Regions from separate parts of the Alkalihalophilus pseudofirmus genome, predicted to be linked through region 1. Evidence: a T-box and tRNA genes for the amino acid it is inferred to sense, from the RefSeq annotation. Region 1 holds a T-box; the other regions hold tRNA genes.

Region 1 (4,090 bases):
TGCTGTCTCTTCATGAATTGTTTGTAAGCCTAGCTCTACCCATAGATAGGTTCGTTTATTTAACTCAGCCAGATACTCAACGACATCATCAGGAAGACAGTCAGGCCTTGTAGCGATAGATAAACCAACGACGCCTTCTTGCTCGAGTATCACTTCATAATATTTACGCAAGGTGCGAACCGGAGCGTATGTATTTGTGTACGCTTGGAAGTAGCCGATGTATTTGCCGCTTTTCCATTTATGGTGCATTCGTTCTTTAATGGTATTAAATTGAGTGACAAGGTCATCTGAGCGGTCACCAGCAAAATCACCAGATCCTCTTTCACTGCAAAATGTACAGCCTCCGTAAGCTGCAGACCCGTCTCTGTTAGGGCAATCAAAACCAGCATCTAGTGAAACTTTAAATACTTTCTCGCCAAAATGCTGACGTAGGTGGTTATTCCATGAATAATAGCGTTTATCGCCAAACTGTTTGAAACGCTCAGAGTCAGGGGCGTTTACTATCGATTGATTACACATATAAGTCAGCCTCTCTAAAATATTAGGTCCATTCGATTTTCTTTCATACTTGTAGCAAGATTATTGTAGCATGAGAGTCTTGGTGAAAAAAAGAAATGGCAAAGATTCAGACAGTATGTAAATACGAAAAAATGATTGCGTTCTTCAGATGATTCTACTAGTATTATTTTGGTGCTCGAAATAATGCTTCGCGTTACACGTTAGAAGAAGGAGGGCGCTATTATGCCTAAGGCTCTTTGGCTGTTAGTAGTGGCGATGGTGATTAATGTAACGGGGGCTTCTTTTTTATGGCCGCTAAATGCGATTATCATCCACCAAGAATTAGGACGCTCGTTAACAGCAGCTGGATTTATATTAATGCTTAATGCTTTCGCCGGGGTGATCGGCAACCTTATCGGCGGAAGATTGTTTGATAAAATAGGTGCCTACCGGACGATGATTTTATCTATTATTATTACAACCATAAGTGCTACGATATTGGCCTTTTTTCATAGCTATTACTTTTATATGTTTTTATTGATGGGGCTTGGATTTGGTTCTGGAATGATGTTTCCAGCGATGTATGCCTTAGCTGGCAGTCTTTGGCCTGAAGGGGGAAGAAAGCCGTTTAATGCCATGTACGTCGCGCAAAATGTAGGAGTAGCGCTCGGAACAGCATTGGTCGGGGTCGTTGCTTCTATTCAATTAACCTATGTGTTTAGCGCGAATGCTGCGATGTATGCTTTTCTGCTCGTATTCGTTATCTTTGCATTTAGGGGGATGAAGGCGAAAGCAGCTAATGCTCAAACTGCGAATGTATTTGAACAAAAGACTTCTCTCAGAAGCAATTACCGGCTTCATTCATTATTTTTGCTATCGGTTGCCTTTTTTATTTGCTGGGTTGCCTACACGCAGTGGCAGGCTAATGTGTCTGTTCATACTCAATCTCTTGGTATCTCATTGCAGCAATATAGTTTGTTTTGGACAGTGAACGGTCTAATGATCGTTTTTGCCCAGCCTGTGGTCTCATGGCTGATTAAAAGGGGTAAGATGTCCTTAAAAGGTCAAATGATTGTAGGTGTCATTATTTTTATGGCTTCTTATATCGTGCTGTCTGAAGCAACAATCTTCAGCGGATTTTTAGCTGCGATGATCATCTTGACGTTTGGTGAAATGTTTGTATGGCCGGCTGTACCGACGATAGCAAATGATTTAGCTCCGAAAGGAAAAGAGGGGTTTTATCAAGGGATTGTCAACAGTGTGTCTACTGGAGGGAAAATGATCGGACCATTACTTGGAGGAATGTTAGTTGATTTCTATTCAATGACTATTCTCATTTATGTGCTCTTAGGTATGTTTGGAATAGCAATCGTGTTTCTAATGAAATATGACACCCCTATTATTAAGAGAAACATGTCCTTGGAAAAAGAAGAGATGAACCTGCCGAGTTAAATCGGAATATAGTGTTGTTAAAGCTTGACATCGAACGATTCACTTCATACAATACTAATTAAGTTCATATTAAGACGTTTAGAAGGAGTAGTAATGATATCTGGGAAATAAGAGAGCAGACGGCTGCTGAAAGTCTGCCAGAAGGATATGATGAACTCGCCTTTTAGTTTTGAGAGTGAAAAATGTAGTAATTCTCAACGGGTCACGTCCGTTAAGCGTGCTGAGCGAACAAGTAATGTTACTTGTTAATTTGGGTGGTACCGCGGGAATAACACAACTCTCGTCCCTGACTATTGTTAGGGGCGGGAGTTTTTTGTTTCTTAAAATCATTAGCGATTTAAAATCTTGTGATTTCAATTTAACCCTAATCGTTCGATTGAAAATGAGGTTGCGTGGCAATCATGAATAGATAGCTCAAGCAGGCAGGATGACAACAATACGTATAAACTCAAAGGAGGAAAAGATATGTCGTTTTCACATTTAGACATTGAAAAAAAGTGGCAAAAGCATTGGGAAGAAAATAAAACGTTCAAAACAACAGAAGAGGCAGATAAGCCAAAGTTTTATGCTTTAGATATGTTTCCATTCCCATCAGGAGCTGGCCTGCATGTTGGTCACCCAGAAGGCTATACGGCAACAGATATTCTATCACGTATGAAAAGAATGCAAGGGTATAACGTGCTTCATCCAATGGGCTGGGATGCATTTGGACTTCCGGCAGAGCAATATGCACTAGACACGGGAAACGATCCAGCTGAATTTACGCTGAAAAATATTGATACGTTCCGCCGTCAAATTAAGTCACTTGGTTTCTCTTATGATTGGGACCGAGAAGTGAATACGATTGACCCTGATTATTATAAATGGACACAATGGATCTTCTTAAAGCTTTATGAAAAAGGGTTGGCTTACATTGATGAAGTAGCTGTAAACTGGTGCCCTGCTCTTGGAACAGTACTTGCGAATGAAGAAGTTATTGACGGGAAAAGTGAGCGCGGGGGGCACCCTGTAGAACGTCGTCCGATGAAACAATGGATGCTGAAAATTACAGCTTATGCTGACCGCTTGTTAGAAGACCTTGATGAGCTTGATTGGTCAGAAAGCATCAAAGATATGCAGCGCAACTGGATCGGCCGTTCAGAAGGGGCTGAGGTGACATTTAAAGTAGACGGACACGACGCGGAGAAAGTTGATGTATTCACGACTCGTCCGGATACATTATTTGGCGCAACTTATATGGTGCTTGCTCCTGAACATAAGCTGGTAGATGTAATTACAACAGCAGAACAACAAGAAGCTGTTGAGAAGTATAAAAAACAAGTGGCATTAAAGAGTGATTTAGAGCGTACAGAGCTTTCTAAAGAAAAGACGGGCGTATTTACAGGTGCATTTGCTGTAAACCCTGCCAACGGTAAACGTATTCCGATCTGGATTGCTGATTACGTACTTGTAAGCTACGGTACTGGAGCAATTATGGCTGTTCCGGCTCATGATGAGCGTGATTATGAGTTCGCTAAGACGTTTGACCTTGAAATTATTGAAGTAGTAGCTGGCGGAGACGTTCGAAAAGAGGCTTATACAGGTGACGGGGAGCATGTAAATTCTGACTTCCTTAACGGCCTTGATAAAGAAGCTGCTATTACAAATATGATTGAATGGCTTGAAGCGAATCATTACGGAACGAAAAAAGTAACGTACCGTCTACGTGACTGGTTATTCAGCCGCCAGCGTTACTGGGGTGAGCCAATTCCTATGATTCACTGGGAAGACGGTTCAATGACACCGGTCGCTTATGAAGAACTGCCATTAACTTTGCCAAAAATGGATGAGATCAAGCCGTCTGATACAGGAGAATCACCGCTTGCTAACCATAAAGAATGGCTTGAAGTGACAGATCCTAAAACGGGCATGAAGGGCAGACGCGAAACAAACACAATGCCTAACTGGGCAGGAAGCTGCTGGTATTATCTTCGCTACATCGATCCAAACAACAGCGAAGCCCTAGCAGATCCTGAAAAATTAAAGCAATGGCTGCCTGTAGATATTTATATTGGCGGAGCAGAGCATGCGGTTCTTCACTTGTTGTATGCACGCTTCTGGCACAAGTTCCTTTACGACCTTGGAGTTGTGCCAACGAAAG
Region 2 (4,090 bases), 450 kb from region 1:
TTTCTCTCAATTGCCGGTCCCAAGAGATGTGATTTCATTTCTTTATTTTTATCAATATCATGGACAGATAAGTGATGGATTTATACAAGCTGGAACATTATTAGAAAAGCGGCAGGTTACGAAACATCAAATGTATAAGCTGTTGAGGTACCCAGTAATGCTTGTCTGGATTTGTTTCGTCGTTCTAATTGTACTCCATTTGTTTGTTGTTCCTCATTTCAATTCTTTATTTGAAACAATGCAGGGGGACCCTCCGCTGTTAACTACTATTGTTCTGCATTCTCTAACAGCTATCCCGTACATAGGAGCAGCAACAATCCTTTTAACAGTGTTTTCTTTGTTCTATATATTTCTGTTTAAGAAAAGATGGCCGCCAAGTAGAAGAATGAAGTTTTTATTAAACACTCCCTTTGTCAATCAGATCGTAAAACAATTAAGCACCTATTTTTTCTCCCTTCAAATAGGACGTCTTCTTCTCTCAGGAACCTCCCTTCAACAAGCATTATCTCTGTTCGAAAAACAAAATCATCTGCCATTTTTCCAGCAAGAAGTGATTAAAATCAAGTCTGAACTGCAACTTGGCACACCATTTTATCTTTTAGTAAAAGAAAAAGATTATTTTATAAAAGAATTAAGTTTTGTCATCGAGAATGGAGAGAGGACGGGCTACTTAGGAGAAGATCTAGAAAATTTCAGTACATTGATTTACTCAGAATTAGAAGAGAAGTTAACCAAAGTGATGGATTACTTACAACCTTTTATTTTTATTTTAATTGGAGCTTTTATTTTTATTTTATTCCTTGCTATTATGCTTCCTATGTTTCAAATGATTGGCTCTCTGCAATAGGGCGAATACCTTAAGTTACAAGCCTTTTTAAAAAAATATAACTTTTTTTCAAAAAAGGCTTGTATTTTTATTGCGATTCATGGTACATTATTAAACGTCGCTGGTGAGCGAAAAAACAACGATAGAAAAGGTAATCTCTTTTTATCGCATTACATATGGGGCCTTAGCTCAGCTGGGAGAGCGCCTGCCTTGCACGCAGGAGGTCAGCGGTTCGATCCCGCTAGGCTCCACCATATATCGCGGAGGAATACCCAAGTCCGGCTGAAGGGATCGGTCTTGAAAACCGACAGGCGGGTTAAACCGCGCGGGGGTTCGAATCCCTCTTCCTCCGCCATATTTTCTTAAATAGTAAATACTACTTTAAAACGACGCGGGGTGGAGCAGTTCGGTAGCTCGTCGGGCTCATAACCCGAAGGTCGGAGGTTCAAATCCTTCCCCCGCAACCAAAATGGTCCGGTAGTTCAGTTGGTTAGAATGCCTGCCTGTCACGCAGGAGGTCGCGGGTTCGAGTCCCGTCCGGACCGCCATTTAAAAACAGTATAGTGGAGGGGTAGCGAAGTGGCTAAACGCGGCGGACTGTAAATCCGCTCCCTCAGGGTTCGGCGGTTCGAATCCGTCCCCCTCCACCATTTATTACTAAGGTGGCGATTGTGGCGAAGTGGTTAACGCACCGGATTGTGATTCCGGCATTCGTGGGTTCGATTCCCATCAGTCGCCCCATTTTTAGTTTTGGGCTATCGCCAAGCGGTAAGGCAACGGATTTTGATTCCGTCATGCGTAGGTTCGAATCCTGCTAGCCCAGCCATTTTTGCGGAAGTAGTTCAGTGGTAGAACACCACCTTGCCAAGGTGGGGGTCGCGAGTTCGAATCTCGTCTTCCGCTTTTATATTTGCGCCCTTAGCTCAGCTGGATAGAGTGTTTGACTACGAATCAAAAGGTCGGGAGTTCGAATCTCTCAGGGCGCACCATTTATTTACTTTATATGCGGGTGTAGTTTAGTGGTAAAACCTCAGCCACGAGCAATACTACTATGTATTATCTGCGAGTTGTCTCGACACATTTAACTTCTTGAGTTGCTAGAAGAGGAAGAGACATAGTATTTGGCGAGAGCTGAATAAAGCAACGATTATTTTAATATGCGGGTGTAGTTTAGTGGTAAAACCTCAGCCTTCCAAGCTGATGATGTGAGTTCGATTCTCATCACCCGCTTTTCCATTTTTCCATGGGCCTGTAGCTCAGCTGGTTAGAGCGCACGCCTGATAAGCGTGAGGTCGGTGGTTCGAGTCCACTCAGGCCCACCATTCCACAGTAGCTCAGTGGTAGAGCAATCGGCTGTTAACCGATCGGTCGTAGGTTCGAGTCCTACCTGTGGAGCCATGGAGAAGTACCCAAGTGGCTGAAGGGGCGCCCCTGCTAAGGGTGTAGGTCGCGCAAGCGGCGCGAGGGTTCAAATCCCTCCTTCTCCGCCACTTTTATGAATGGCCCGTTGGTCAAGCGGTTAAGACACCGCCCTTTCACGGCGGTAACACGGGTTCGAATCCCGTACGGGTCACCATTTAGTTTGAGCCATTAGCTCAGTTGGTAGAGCATCTGACTTTTAATCAGAGGGTCGAAGGTTCGAGTCCTTCATGGCTCACCATTTTCATACGCGGGTGTGGCGGAATTGGCAGACGCGCTAGACTTAGGATCTAGTGTCTTATGACGTGGGGGTTCGACTCCCTTCACCCGCACTACATAGAAGAAGCTGTCCATTATAGGGCAGCTTCTTGTTTAGATGTTCGAGTGGTGCATCCTCAGGATATACCATTTATGCCTATAGGTCAGATGGGCGCTTAACAGCAAGTATAGAGTAAATAGATAAGCCAACATGAAATGAAAATAAAACAGCTAGCTATTCCCTGATGGGTATAGCTAGCTGTTTCTCGTCTCTTTTTCGTTTTCTTTTTCAGGCACTAAATCAATTCCGCCAGGGTGAAAAGGATGACATTTACTTAGGCGTTTAATTGTTAACCAACTTCCCTTAAAGGCCCCAAAGCGTTTTATGGATTCAATACCATAATGAGAGCAGGTAGGGTAGAATCGGCATGTAGGGGGCTTCAAAGGGGAAATGAATTTTTGATAACCACGAATAAAGAGGACTAAAATTTTTTGCATACTAACCTCACTTTAATTGATTCGATATCTCAGAAAGTTTTTTTATCTTTTAGAAGGATTTTGGATGATCTATGTCTAATAATAGCAAATAATGACTCATGAAAGGAGGCAAGTGTTTAAGATCCCCCCTGTACAGCTCCTCGTATTATATCCTATCTTTGAGGTGATGAAAAATGAAAATGCTTCTATCCAACGAACGTGGTTTTACCCTTGTTGAAATGCTTGTCGTGTTAATGATCATCTCGATCCTCCTCTTAATTGCTATCCCGAATATGGTGAAAAATAACGAAGTTGCAGGCTCAAAAGGTTGTGATGCAACGATTAAACTCCTGCAGACACAGGTACACGCCTATGAAATTGAAACAAAAGAAAAGCCAGCAAGCCTCGATGTGCTTGAAACTGCCGAATATATTGAGACAACGGTATGTCCAAACGGTGCTCCGCTAAAGATTGAAAACGGTAAAGTTGTTGAAGGATAAGTCAACATACTCTCAAGCTGGATACACCTTAACCGAGCTCTTAATTACTCTCTCTATTCTCTCCATGTTAGTTCTTCTTCCCATTATTTACCTTCCCGCTTCCATGAACACCTATAAAACAAAAGAAATTGCCGATCAATTTAAGGAAGATATCCTTTTAGCCCAGCATATAGCTATGTCTCGTGGTGAGACAATTATTATTAGAATAATGGCAAATCAAAACCAATATCAAATCATGAATTTAGGAGGAAAGGTTTATTTTATTAGGCCTTTCACTGTGGAGAACATGTCTTTTTCTTCTCACAGCCTACCTAGAATTGAAATTCAGTTTTTGGATAATGGCAATCCGCGTTTTTCAGGCACAATGCATCTCAACATTCAAAAAGAAACCTATGCTTACACAATCCTTCTTGGAAAAGGGAGGGTGCATTATCGAAAACTCTAGTGGTTTTACTTTGATGGAAGTTATTCTCGCTCTCTCACTTCTCTCTGTTTGCACCTTAGCAATCCTGCCCGCCTCTCTTGTTGTTTATAATGAACGTTTAACTTTGCAACAGGAAAACTTGGCAGGTGAACAACTTAGAGAGTCGATACAAAATTATTTAACAGG
Region 3 (4,090 bases), 1.0 Mb from region 1:
TGCGCTCTAACCAGCTGAGCTACAGGCCCCTATCTTATTAGATAGAGAATAGAGAGTAAGTCCTCTCAAAACTGAACAAAAGATCCAAAGCGTATATGATCGTAAGATCATACATCGACTAGAGTTAAATACTCCATAGAAAGGAGGTGATCCAGCCGCACCTTCCGATACGGCTACCTTGTTACGACTTCACCCCAATCATCTGTCCCACCTTAGGCGGCTGGCTCCAAAAGGTTACCTCACCGACTTCGGGTGTTACAAACTCTCGTGGTGTGACGGGCGGTGTGTACAAGGCCCGGGAACGTATTCACCGCGGCATGCTGATCCGCGATTACTAGCAATTCCGGCTTCATGTAGGCGAGTTGCAGCCTACAATCCGAACTGAGAATGGCTTTATGGGATTCGCTCAACCTCGCGGTTTTGCAGCCCTTTGTACCATCCATTGTAGCACGTGTGTAGCCCAGGTCATAAGGGGCATGATGATTTGACGTCATCCCCACCTTCCTCCGGTTTGTCACCGGCAGTCACCTTAGAGTGCCCAACTGAATGCTGGCAACTAAGATCAAGGGTTGCGCTCGTTGCGGGACTTAACCCAACATCTCACGACACGAGCTGACGACAACCATGCACCACCTGTCACTTTGTCCCCCGAAGGGGAAAGCTCTATCTCTAGAGTGGTCAAAGGATGTCAAGACCTGGTAAGGTTCTTCGCGTTGCTTCGAATTAAACCACATGCTCCACTGCTTGTGCGGGCCCCCGTCAATTCCTTTGAGTTTCAACCTTGCGGTCGTACTCCCCAGGCGGAGTGCTTAATGTGTTAACTTCGGCACTAAGGGCATCGAAACCCCTAACACCTAGCACTCATCGTTTACGGCGTGGACTACCAGGGTATCTAATCCTGTTTGCTCCCCACGCTTTCGCGCCTCAGCGTCAGTTACAGACCAGAGAGTCGCCTTCGCCACTGGTGTTCCTCCACATATCTACGCATTTCACCGCTACACGTGGAATTCCACTCTCCTCTTCTGTACTCAAGTCTCCCAGTTTCCAATGACCCTCCACGGTTGAGCCGTGGGCTTTCACATCAGACTTAAGAGACCGCCTGCGCGCGCTTTACGCCCAATAATTCCGGACAACGCTTGCCACCTACGTATTACCGCGGCTGCTGGCACGTAGTTAGCCGTGGCTTTCTGGTTAGGTACCGTCAAGGTGCCGCCTTATTCAAACGGCACTTGTTCTTCCCTAACAACAGAGCTTTACGATCCGAAAACCTTCATCACTCACGCGGCGTTGCTCCGTCAGACTTTCGTCCATTGCGGAAGATTCCCTACTGCTGCCTCCCGTAGGAGTCTGGGCCGTGTCTCAGTCCCAGTGTGGCCGATCACCCTCTCAGGTCGGCTACGCATCGTCGCCTTGGTAAGCCGTTACCTTACCAACTAGCTAATGCGCCGCGGGCCCATCTGTAAGTGATAGCCAGAGGCCATCTTTTACCGCTCCACCATGAGGTAGAACGGGTTATCCGGTATTAGCCCCGGTTTCCCGGAGTTATCCCAGTCTTACAGGCAGGTTGCCCACGTGTTACTCACCCGTCCGCCGCTAACATCAGGGAGCAAGCTCCCATCAGTCCGCTCGACTTGCATGTATTAGGCACGCCGCCAGCGTTCGTCCTGAGCCAGGATCAAACTCTCCATAAAAGTGTTTGATTAAGCTCACTTACACAGGATGAAAAATCATCTTGCGTTAATAATTGACGAGATATCATGTATCTCTATTTCGCTTGGCTTTTGTTCAGTTTTCAAAGAACTTTTTGTCTGTCGCTCGTTGGCGACTTAACTATCTTAACAAGTCTAAATCGAACCGTCAAGAACTTTTTTAAAATATTTTATGGTGGGCCTGAGTGGACTCGAACCACCGACCTCACGCTTATCAGGCGTGCGCTCTAACCAGCTGAGCTACAGGCCCTAAAAAAGGCAATAAAAAAAGCACTCCCACCAAATATTTTGTTGGAGCGGGCGATGGGAATCGAACCCACATCATCAGCTTGGAAGGCTGAGGTTTTACCACTAAACTACGCCCGCATATTAAAAGAAATAAGATGGTCGGGAAGACAGGATTTGAACCTGCGACCCCCTGGTCCCAAACCAGGTGCTCTACCAAGCTGAGCCACTTCCCGATATATAAATTACTAATGGTGCGCCCTGAGAGATTCGAACTCCCGACCTTTTGATTCGTAGTCAAACACTCTATCCAGCTGAGCTAAGGGCGCCAATTGGTGCGGTTGAGAGGACTCGAACCTCCACGGGGTCAACCCCCACTAGGCCCTCAACCTAGCGCGTCTGCCATTCCGCCACAACCGCTAAATGTATGATATCCGTATCTGCACTTTAATTTTTAAAATAAAAGTGCGGGTGAAGGGACTCGAACCCCCACGTCGTAAGACACTAGATCCTAAGTCTAGCGCGTCTGCCAATTCCGCCACACCCGCGTATGAAATTAACTAATAAAAATGGCGGTCCGGACGGGACTCGAACCCGCGACCTCCTGCGTGACAGGCAGGCATTCTAACCAACTGAACTACCGGACCATATGGTGGAGGATGACGGGCTCGAACCGCCGACCCCCTGCTTGTAAGGCAGGTGCTCTCCCAGCTGAGCTAATCCTCCATATGTTGGTGACCCGTACGGGATTCGAACCCGTGTTACCGCCGTGAAAGGGCGGTGTCTTAACCGCTTGACCAACGGGCCATAATTTAAGAAAAGATACTGGCGGAGAAGGAGGGATTTGAACCCTCGCGCCGCTCGCGCGACCTACACCCTTAGCAGGGGCGCCCCTTCAGCCACTTGGGTACTTCTCCGTGGCTCCACAGGTAGGACTCGAACCTACGACCGATCGGTTAACAGCCGATTGCTCTACCACTGAGCTACTGTGGAATATTGTGGTGTTTGTGTTGCTGACTTTAAATATTATATCGAAAGTGTTTTTTGATGTCAACACTTTTTTCGGAATCGCTTTTCGATTTGCTTGTCTCGTTCAGCGACTTCTATAATATAGCACAGCTCATTTAATATAGGCAACACTTTTTTATAATTTTTTTCTCAATTTGCCTCTGCACTTCCCACACACATATTTAGACGTATCGATCCTTCGCTTCCGGCTATATAAAAGATGACAACCTTGACACTCATATTCATGTAGAACCTTCGTTTGTCTCTTAGCTCCAGGTATTTCTCTGCAATACCTGGCTCCTCCTACATGCGCCAACAGCTCTTTAAAGTCAGCATCTCTATGCTTATAGCCTCTTCCTTCTATATGAAGATGATAATGACACAATTCATGTTTAATAATCTTAATTAATTCTTCTTCCCCATATAATTGATACTGCTTAGGGTTAAATTCTAGATTGTGTGACCTTAACAAGTATCTGCCGCCAGTCGTACGTAATCTTGAATTAAACGTCGCTTCGTGTACAAATGGTTTGTTAAAACTAGTTAGAGAGATCTCTTCAACCATTTTTTGCAGTTCGCTCTGATTCAATGTCCCCCGCCCCCATACAAAATACAATCAACACTGACAAACTCTCCTACATATACTAAATATACTACCACAACTAATAAGGAGTTGGGAGAAATGCCGACCTGGTTACGCACTCAACTACAAAAGGCTTTCAAAGAGCAGAACCGCCATCAAATAAAGATCCTTAATCAATGTTGGTTTTACTATCAACGAAAAGAGCAAATGAATAAGCATTTAGGTTAAAGCAAATGGCCATGCGAAAATGCATGGCCATTTCTTTATTTATACTGTTTGCACAGCCGGCTCTAGCATCGTGAGAGCAACCCTGCCTTTTTTTATGTCAACATCCTCAACCCATACCGTTACAATTTCTCCAACAGCCACTACTTCAAGAGGATGCTTCACAAACCTTTTAGTTAGTTTAGAAATATGAACTAATCCGTCTTGCTTTACCCCTACATCAACAAACGCTCCAAAATCGACTACATTTCTCACAGTCCCTTGAAGTTCCATCCCGCGAGTCAAGTCTTCTAATCGAAGAACCCCCTGCTTTAACAAAGGTTTCGCTACTTCATCACGT

What was found. The T-box of region 1 lies ahead of leuS (leucine--tRNA ligase). A T-box ahead of a tRNA ligase gene usually reads a tRNA of that ligase, here a tRNA-Leu.
Region 2: it has a tRNA-Leu gene. The T-box ahead of leuS (leucine--tRNA ligase) is inferred to sense a tRNA for this amino acid. The anticodon was not compared.
Region 3: it has a tRNA-Leu gene. The T-box ahead of leuS (leucine--tRNA ligase) is inferred to sense a tRNA for this amino acid. The anticodon was not compared.

What each region holds. Positions count from the first base shown of each region.
Region 1 is NZ_CP117835.1:3,337,498-3,341,587, reverse strand. Features, by position in the region: gene mnmL (tRNA modification radical SAM protein MnmL/YtqA) at 1-519, opposite strand, end outside; gene PQ478_RS17630 (MDR family MFS transporter) at 742-1,950, shown strand; T-box leader at 2,019-2,241, shown strand; gene leuS (leucine--tRNA ligase) at 2,416-4,090, shown strand, end outside.
Region 2 is NZ_CP117835.1:2,886,113-2,890,202, reverse strand. Features, by position in the region: gene comGB (competence type IV pilus assembly protein ComGB) at 1-847, shown strand, start outside; tRNA gene PQ478_RS15485 (tRNA-Ala) at 1,005-1,080, shown strand; tRNA gene PQ478_RS15480 (tRNA-Ser) at 1,089-1,181, shown strand; tRNA gene PQ478_RS15475 (tRNA-Met) at 1,217-1,293, shown strand; tRNA gene PQ478_RS15470 (tRNA-Asp) at 1,298-1,374, shown strand; tRNA gene PQ478_RS15465 (tRNA-Tyr) at 1,392-1,476, shown strand; tRNA gene PQ478_RS15460 (tRNA-His) at 1,492-1,567, shown strand; tRNA gene PQ478_RS15455 (tRNA-Gln) at 1,578-1,652, shown strand; tRNA gene PQ478_RS15450 (tRNA-Gly) at 1,658-1,729, shown strand; tRNA gene PQ478_RS15445 (tRNA-Arg) at 1,739-1,815, shown strand; tRNA gene PQ478_RS15440 (tRNA-Gly) at 1,986-2,056, shown strand; tRNA gene PQ478_RS15435 (tRNA-Ile) at 2,072-2,148, shown strand; tRNA gene PQ478_RS15430 (tRNA-Asn) at 2,150-2,224, shown strand; tRNA gene PQ478_RS15425 (tRNA-Ser) at 2,226-2,316, shown strand; tRNA gene PQ478_RS15420 (tRNA-Glu) at 2,328-2,402, shown strand; tRNA gene PQ478_RS15415 (tRNA-Lys) at 2,411-2,486, shown strand; tRNA gene PQ478_RS15410 (tRNA-Leu) at 2,496-2,577, shown strand; gene yidD (membrane protein insertion efficiency factor YidD) at 2,759-3,001, opposite strand; gene comGC (competence type IV pilus major pilin ComGC) at 3,175-3,480, shown strand; gene comGD (competence type IV pilus minor pilin ComGD) at 3,452-3,925, shown strand; gene PQ478_RS15390 (type II secretion system protein) at 3,819-4,090, shown strand, end outside.
Region 3 is NZ_CP117835.1:255,136-259,225, reverse strand. Features, by position in the region: tRNA gene PQ478_RS01455 (tRNA-Ile) at 1-29, opposite strand, end outside; rRNA gene PQ478_RS01450 (16S ribosomal RNA) at 140-1,691, opposite strand; tRNA gene PQ478_RS01445 (tRNA-Ile) at 1,883-1,959, opposite strand; tRNA gene PQ478_RS01440 (tRNA-Gly) at 2,002-2,075, opposite strand; tRNA gene PQ478_RS01435 (tRNA-Pro) at 2,094-2,170, opposite strand; tRNA gene PQ478_RS01430 (tRNA-Arg) at 2,187-2,263, opposite strand; tRNA gene PQ478_RS01425 (tRNA-Leu) at 2,268-2,354, opposite strand; tRNA gene PQ478_RS01420 (tRNA-Leu) at 2,401-2,482, opposite strand; tRNA gene PQ478_RS01415 (tRNA-Asp) at 2,505-2,581, opposite strand; tRNA gene PQ478_RS01410 (tRNA-Val) at 2,585-2,660, opposite strand; tRNA gene PQ478_RS01405 (tRNA-Glu) at 2,667-2,741, opposite strand; tRNA gene PQ478_RS01400 (tRNA-Ser) at 2,761-2,851, opposite strand; tRNA gene PQ478_RS01395 (tRNA-Asn) at 2,853-2,927, opposite strand; gene PQ478_RS01390 (SprT family protein) at 3,079-3,531, opposite strand; gene cmpA (cortex morphogenetic protein CmpA) at 3,625-3,753, shown strand; gene PQ478_RS01380 (Tex family protein) at 3,793-4,090, opposite strand, start outside.